Regions from separate parts of the Pseudomonas sp. SL4(2022) genome, predicted to be linked through region 2. Evidence: predicted binding sites of a transcription regulator. Region 2 holds the regulator's gene; the other holds the start of a gene.
What was found. Region 2 encodes sigma-54, which starts transcription at its own class of promoters, with help from an activator protein. Its sites were predicted from a motif close to ANTGGCATNNANNTTGCTNT; they were not measured.
Positions count from the first base shown of each region.

Region 1: a site for sigma-54 is predicted at 1,735-1,754, ahead of flgB (flagellar basal body rod protein FlgB). Genes of this name have one in related genera too.

Region 1 is NZ_CP113060.1:280,569-284,608, forward strand. Features, by position in the region: gene flgE (flagellar hook protein FlgE) at 1-79, opposite strand, end outside; gene flgD (flagellar hook assembly protein FlgD) at 124-792, opposite strand; gene flgC (flagellar basal body rod protein FlgC) at 820-1,263, opposite strand; gene flgB (flagellar basal body rod protein FlgB) at 1,279-1,686, opposite strand; gene OU997_RS01390 (bacterioferritin-associated ferredoxin) at 2,079-2,297, shown strand; gene bfr (bacterioferritin) at 2,503-2,973, shown strand; gene grxD (Grx4 family monothiol glutaredoxin) at 3,042-3,368, opposite strand; gene OU997_RS01405 (molybdopterin oxidoreductase family protein) at 3,489-4,040, opposite strand, start outside.
Region 2 is NZ_CP113060.1:787,001-791,040, reverse strand. Features, by position in the region: gene rapZ (RNase adapter RapZ) at 1-776, opposite strand, end outside; gene ptsN (PTS IIA-like nitrogen regulatory protein PtsN) at 779-1,252, opposite strand; gene hpf (ribosome hibernation-promoting factor, HPF/YfiA family) at 1,268-1,576, opposite strand; gene OU997_RS03755 (RNA polymerase factor sigma-54) at 1,771-3,285, opposite strand; gene lptB (LPS export ABC transporter ATP-binding protein) at 3,423-4,040, opposite strand, start outside.

The DNA of each region.
Region 1 (4,040 bases), 510 kb from region 2:
CGTTGGCAATATTGTTGCCCGTCACATTGAGATCACTGGTTGCCGCACGCAGCCCACTCAAACCGATATTGAAGGACATGGATATCTCCTTTGCCGGAACTCCCGGCCATTAAAATCGCTGAATTACTGGCCGATGACCTGGACCTTGGAGAGCGGAACAGCTCCCAGCCCGGCCAGATTAAGCATCAGTTCCTTGCCCCCCAACGTGACGCTGTCAACGTTGGCCGGCAACATGGTGTAAAGGCCCTTGGTGCCATCGGCGTAAGTGGCCTGCGCTTCAAATTTGTAGGTGCCCGGCGGCAACACCTTGCCGCTCGCATCCTTGCCATCCCATATAAAGCTGACATTTCCAGCCGCCTGCTGCCCCAGATTGACTCGACTGACCGCAGCACCCGCACTGTCATAAACGTTGACATACACGTTACTGCTGGTTGCCGGCAGCACCAGACTGGCCTTGAAGCTTTGGCTGGTATCCACAACCGCCTTTTCACTGGGAATGATGACCTTGCGCCCGACCAGGGATGACGCCTGCAGGGCCTGCGAAGACTGATAACCACTGAGCAGCGAACTCATGCTGGTATTGAGCTTTTCAATACCCTCCACCTGACTGAACTGGGCCAGCTGAGCGATAAACTCACCATTGCCTTGCGGCTCAAGAGGGTTTTGGTTGTTCAACTGCGCCACCAACAAGTTAAGGAACTCATTCTTGCCCAGCTCCTTGTTGGTCTTGGTTTCATTCTTGATCTGATACTTATCGAGCGCCGAAGCACTCACATCGCCAACCGTACTCATGGGTATGTGCTCCTTTTATTCACGGGCTTACTGACCCAGGGTCAGTACGCGCTGCATCATCTGCTTGGCGGTGTTCATCATTTCAGTGTTGGTCTGGAAGGCCCGGCTGGCAGAAATCATGTCGGCCATCTCCTCCACCACGTTGACATTGGGGTAGTACACGTAGCCTTTTTCATCTGCCGAGGGATGATTGGGCTCATAACGCGGCATCAGGCTGCTCTGATCTTCAACCACCCCCAGCACCTGAACCCCAACCCCGGCATTATCCTGATCAGCAAACAGCGAGCCGCGGTCGCCGCCCTGGGCAGACTCAAAAACCGTGGCAAATACCGGATGGCGGGCGCGATAGGTCTGATCAATGCTTGAGGAGACCGTCTCGGCATTGGCAATGTTGCTGGAAATGGTATTGAGACGAGTGCTCTGCGCGCTCATTCCCATCCCGGCGATATTGAAAACACTGGCAAGTGACATGGCATCAGGCTCCTGTTATTCGCCGCGAAGGGCATTGACCAGCCCTTTGAACTTACTGTTGAGGAAGGTAAAGCTGGCCTGGAACTGCACCGAGTTTTCAGCGTAATTGGATTGTTCCAGTTGCAGGTCGACCGTGTTCTGGTCAATTGAAGGATGCAGCGGCGTGCGGTAAGCCAGACTGGCATCGGCCGACACCAGCCCCTCAGCAGGAATATGCTGGCTGTTGGTACGGTTCAAGCTGATCTGACCACGCTGACTTTTGGCGCTTTGCTCAGCCAGCACACTGGCGAACTCAAGATCGCGCGCCTTGTAATGCGGCGTATCCGCGTTGGCGATGTTGTTGGCCAGCACTTCGGCACGCTGGGCGCGAAAGCCGAGAGCCTGTTCATGAATGCCGAGTGCCCGGTCAAAACTGATGCTCATGGTCAGAAACCTTTGCCTGATGGCGTTGCTGTTTTCCGTGCAAGACCATAAGCAAAGCTTGTGCCACTAAATTTTATTCAAATATTTCAATCACTTAATCGGACACTGCAGGTAAATCCGAGGGAAAGCGGCAAAGCCTTTCCGCCTACTGGCAAACAGAGCGGCAACCTTCAGCCTGCCGCCATCACGCCGAACCGTGCGCATGGGAGATGCAAGCGCCACAGATAAACCGCTAAGCGAGGATCAGTCACACGACTCAGAACAGTTCAGCAACCCCAACGCCCCTCACGTACACAGACACCATTCATCAGACAATCACATTCAGCTTTGACAAGCATTCTCATTAACATTAGTATCTTTCGCATCTCACCACCCAGCCACGAGCATCAATCATGTACGTCTGTCTCTGTGAAGGTGTAACTGACGGTCAGATTCGCGAAGCCATTTACGAAGGCTGCTGCAGCTACCGTGACGTGCGGGCCACCCTGGGTGTCGCCAGCCAGTGCGGCAAGTGTGCTTGCCTGGCCAAACAGGTAGTGCGTGAAACCCTCAGCGAAGTCCAGAGCAGTCAGGCAGCACGTGCTTACCCAGCAAATTTTGTTGCGGCATGATTGACTAGCACATCGCGCACAAAGAGAGCCGGACCAAGTGTCCGGTTTTTTTATGCCTTAAATTCAATACCTTAGCGCCCAAATGCATAACTTAAACATTCGTATTTATATTAATTTTAGCTTTGAATTCAAATACTTAGGTTTGACAGTCGAAAATCATCAGCCCAGAATTTAAAGCCAACTCCCTTGCAAGGCAGACGCAGACATGAAAGGCGACAAGAAAGTCATCCAGCATCTGAACAAGATCCTCGGTAACGAGCTGGTCGCGATCAACCAGTACTTCCTGCACGCGCGCATGTACGAAGACTGGGGCCTGAAAAAACTCGGCGAGCACGAGTATCACGAGTCCATCGATGAGATGAAGCACGCGGACAAGCTGATCAAGCGCATCCTGTTCCTTGAAGGCCTGCCCAACCTACAAGACCTCGGCAAAATCCTGATCGGTGAAAACACCAAGGAAATGCTTGAGTGCGACCTGAAGATCGAACACAAGGCGCACATTGATCTGAAAGCAGCGATTGCCTACTGCGAAAGCATCGGCGACTACGCCAGCCGCGAACTGCTTGAAGAAATCCTCTGCTCTGAGGAAGACCACATCGACTGGCTGGAAACCCAGCTCAGCCTGATCGAAGCCGTGGGCCTGCAGAACTACCTGCAGTCGCAGATGGACGAATAAGCCAAACGTTTACGCCATAAACAACAAACCCCGCACTTGGCGGGGTTTGTTGTTTATGCACGACCGATTTAGGCGTCGGCTTTCTGCACAGCGTCCTTGATCAGGGTTTGCAGCTCACCCTTCTCGAACATTTCCACCAGGATGTCACTGCCGCCGACCAGTTCACCACCGACCCACAGCTGCGGGAACGTTGGCCAGTTGGCATACTTCGGCAGATTGGCGCGAATTTCCGGGTTCTGCAGAATGTCGACATAAGCGAATTTTTCGCCACAGGCCATCACAACCTGCGCTGCCTTGGAGGAAAAGCCGCACTGCGGAGCGTTCGGCGAGCCTTTCATGTACAGCAGAACGGTGTTATTACCGATCTGTTCTTTGATAGTTTCGATGATATCCATTGGGCACCTCAGGACTTAACTTCCCGACTCACGGGTCGGCACGGTGGCGGCATTGTAGCGAAAAGCCGAGCGCAATGCTCGGCCTTCCCTGCCACATTCCTTGCGCCGAATGTCAGCCGGTCAAGCAGCCTCAACCTGTACCGGAACGCCGTTCAACGCCGCATTGCCGGACAGGGCATCGAGCTGCCGCTCATCAGTCAGGTCATTGGCGCTGGCCCCCGGTTGCTCGCTGGCAATCGCCATCTTTACGCCTGGCCGGGCATGCCCCCAACCATGTGGCAGGCTGACCACACCGGCCATCATGTCCTCACTGGCAGCCACTTCCACTTCGATGACCCCGATCCGCGAACGCACGCGCACCAATTGGCCATCGGTGAGCCCGCGCTGACTCAAGTCCGCTGGGTGCATCAGCAGCTGATGGCGCGGCTTACCTTTAACCAAGCGGTGGTAGTTATGCATCCAGGAATTATTACTGCGCACATGCCGGCGACCAATCAGCAGCAGCTCATCCGCCTTGGCAGCTGGCTGCGCGGCAAAGCGCTGCAGATCAGCCATGATCACCGCAGGTGCCGCTTGAATCTGCTTATTGGCGGTTTTCAGACGACCGCTCAGGTTGGGTTTAAGCGCCCCTAGGTCGAGCCCATGCGGGTGCTCACGCAGCGCAACCAACGA
Region 2 (4,040 bases):
GAGCGGTGATGACCACCGGTACAGCCAATCGCTACGGTGACATAGGCGCGGTTGCTGGCGGCAAAGCGCGGCAGCCATTTGGTCAGGTAAGCGAGGATGTCCTGGTACATGTCTTCGACGTCGGCCTGGGCCGAGAGATAGTCGACTACCGGCTGGTCGAGGCCGGAGAAATCGCGTAGATCAGGCTTCCAGTAGGGGTTGGGCAGGCAGCGCACATCGAATACCAGGTCAGCATCTACCGGCATGCCACGCTTGAAACCGAATGACTCAACCAGGAATGCAGTGCCCGGTTCGGGCTGGTTGAGCAGGCGCAGCTTGAGGCTGTCTCGCAGCTGATACAGGTTGAGGTGAGTGGTGTCGATCTTGAGGTCTGCCAGGTCGATAATGGGCCCGAGCAGCAGGCTTTCATCGGCAATGGCTTCAGCGAGCGAGCGATTCTGGTTGGTCAGCGGATGGCGCCGGCGCGTTTCCGAGAAGCGCTTGAGTAGGGTTTCTTCGTCGGCATCCAGGTAGATCACATCGCATTTGATATGCCGTGCGCGAACTTCTTCAAGCAGCTCAGGGAAGCGCTTGAGATGGCTTGGCAGGTTGCGCGCATCAATCGACACCGCCACCTGCGGATGCAGCAGCTCGGTGTGCAGCAGGGCGCGCTCGGCCAGTTCAGGCAACAGGCCAGCGGGGAGATTGTCGATGCAGTAGAAGCCGTTGTCCTCAAGTACATCGAGGGCGGTGCTCTTCCCGGAGCCGGAGCGACCGCTAACGATGATCAGGCGCATGCTCAGGCTCGGTTGAGTTGGCTTTGTACGTCCACGACCACCTGATACAGGGCTTCGCTGCTTTCGGCTTGGCGCAGGCTGGCACGTACATCGCTGCGATCGAGCATGCTGGCGATCTGCCGAAGCAGCTCCAGGTGAGCATCGGTTGCTGCTTCGGGCACTAGCAGGACAAACAGCAGGTCCACTGGCGCACCGTCGATGGCGTCGAAGTCTACGGCAGCGTCCAGGCGCAGCAAGGCGCTGATCGGCGCGGTGCAACCGGGCAGGCGGCAGTGCGGAATGGCGATGCCATTACCGAAACCGGTCGAGCCGAGTTTTTCTCGGGCAATCAGGCTTTCGAAGATATCTTGTCCATCCAGGTCAGGCAGCTCGCGCGCTACCAGGTTGGCAATCTGTTCGAGGACACGTTTTTTGCTGCCGCCCGGCACGTTCACCAGGGAACGGCCGGGGGTCAGGATAGTTTCAAGTCGGATCATAGGAGATAGACGATGTCAGCGGGCCATTGCACCCTGTTGACGTTCGAGCTGTTTTTCCTTGTGTTTGATGAGTTGTCGGTCGAGTTTGTCAGTCAGTAGATCGATGGCCGCGTACATATCGTCATGCTCGGCATTGGCGACGACTTCGCCACCGGCAACGTGCAAGGTCGCTTCGATTTTCTGTTTGAGTTTCTCGACCTCCATGATGACTTGCACATTGGTAATCTTGTCGAAGTGGCGCTCCAATCGGCCGAGTTTTTCGGCGATGTAGTCGCGCAGGGCGTCGGTCACATCCAGCTGATGTCCACTGATGTTGACTTGCATACCGCTTTCTCCTTGTTGCCGTGTGTAAGAGACAGGCAAAGGGCCTGCCGCCGGAACACTGTGGCGCGGAAGACGCTGACAGAGCTAGTCAGGCACATGCGCTGATTGCTAATAGGCAGTATGGCTGCTTTTGCAAAAAAGGCGTGGCCTGGGGTGTTTGGTCAGTGCTATCTGTCTTCCTTCTTTGTGCCGCCTTAGATCAATCGTTTGCGCTCACTGGAAGGCGCTATTCCGAGGGATTCACGGTACTTGGCGACCGTGCGGCGGGCTACTTGAATGCCCTGTGCCTCCAGTAAACCAGCGATCTTGCTGTCACTCAACGGCTTTTTCGCATTTTCCGCCGCGACCAGTTTTTTGATGATCGCGCGGATCGCAGTGGATGAGCATTCTCCACCTTCGGAGGTGCTGACGTGGCTGGAGAAGAAATACTTCAGTTCGTAAATGCCGCGTGGGGTGTGCATGAATTTTTGCGTGGTCACCCTTGAAATGGTCGATTCGTGCATGCCGACGGCTTCGGCAATATCATGCAGTACGAGCGGTTTCATCGCTTCGTCGCCGTAGTCGAGGAAGCCGCGTTGGTGTTCGACGATCTGCGTGGCGACTTTCATCAGGGTTTCGTTGCGGCTCTGCAGGCTCTTGATGAACCAGCGTGCTTCTTGCAGCTGGTTGCGCATAAAGGTGTTGTCGGCGCTGGAGTCAGCACGCTTGACGAAGCCGGCGTACTGCGCGTTGACCCGCAGGCGCGGCATGGCTTCCTGGTTCAGTTCTACCAGCCAGCGCTCGTTGTGCTTGCGCACGATTACATCGGGGACTACGTACTCGGGCTCGCTGGACTCGATCTGCGAGCCTGGGCGCGGGTTGAGGCTCTGGATCAGCTCGATAACCTGACGCAGCTCGTCTTCCTTGAGCTTCATGCGGCGCATCAGTTGGCTGTAGTCGCGGCTACCAAGCAGATCGAGGTAATCACTGGCCAGGCGCTGGGCTTCGCTCAGCCATGGGGTTTGGGCTGGTAATTGACGCAGTTGCAGGAGCAGGCATTCACCCAGGTTGCGCGCGGCAATACCGGCAGGTTCGAACTGCTGGATACGGTGCAGCACGGCCTCAACTTCGTCGAGCTCGATATCCAGTTCCGGATCGAAAGCATCGACCACTTCTTCCAGGCTTTCTTCGAGGTAGCCCTGATCATTGATGCAGTCGATCAGGGTGACGCCGATCAGGCGGTCCTTGTCTGACATCGGCACTAGATTGAGTTGCCAGAGCAAGTGGCTTTGCAGGCTTTCACCACTGGAGGTGCGGGTGGTGAAATCCCACTCGTCGTCATCACTGGCGCTGCTGGGCAGGCTGCTGGCGCTGGTCTGGTAGATGTCTTCCCAGGCAGTGTCTACGGGCAGCTCATTGGGGATGCGTTCGCCCCAATCGCCTTCTTCCAGGTTGTCCACCGTCTGTGTGGTTTCCTGAAAGCTGGTTTCCTGGTAGGGGGTGTCCTGCTGTTCACTGGAGCTGGCGCTCTCTGCGCCATCGGCCATGGGGTCCGAATTGTCGAAATCATCGCCGTCTTCCTGGCGTTCGAGCATCGGGTTGGACTCCAGGGCTTCCTGAATCTCTTGTTGCAGATCCAAGGTCGACAGTTGGAGTAGGCGGATGGCCTGTTGCAGCTGCGGTGTCATCGTCAGCTGCTGGCCCATCTTCAGGACTAGCGATGGTTTCATTGCAGACCTTATTTACCGGCGTCTGTGCGCAATCCACTACAGGGCGTTGTTAAAATCGCCACTAGGAAGCAAATTATATGCCTGACTTTTGGGGTTTTGCCTAGTCTTGGCTGCCGCAGGCCCGAGAAAAGCTGTGGTTACAGCTTGAACTCATGGCCTAGGTACACTTCTTTTACTGTCTGGTTGGCCAGGATTGCCTCTGCATCCCCTTCGGCGATCAGTTGACCGTCGTTGACGATATAGGCGGTTTCACAGATATCCAGTGTCTCACGCACGTTGTGGTCGGTGATCAGTACGCCGATGCCTTTGGCCTTGAGGTGGTGGATGATCTGTTTGATATCACCCACGGAAATCGGGTCGACACCGGCGAAGGGTTCGTCAAGCAGGATGAATTTTGGGTTGGTGGCTAGGGCGCGAGCGATTTCCACCCGGCGGCGCTCTCCCCCAGACAAACTCATGCCCAGGTTGTCGCGAATGTGGGTGATGTGGAACTCCTGCAATAGCCCCTCGAGCGCTTGTTGGCGCGCGCTGCTGTTGAGATCCTTGCGGGTTTCCAGGATGGCCATGATGTTGTCGGCCACGCTGAGTTTACGAAAGATCGAGGCTTCTTGGGGAAGGTAGCCAATTCCGGCGCGGGCGCGGCCATGCATGGGCTGATGGCTGACGTCGAGATCGTCGATCATCACGCGGCCCTGATCGGCCTGGACCAAACCGACGATCATGTAGAAACAGGTGGTCTTGCCGGCCCCATTGGG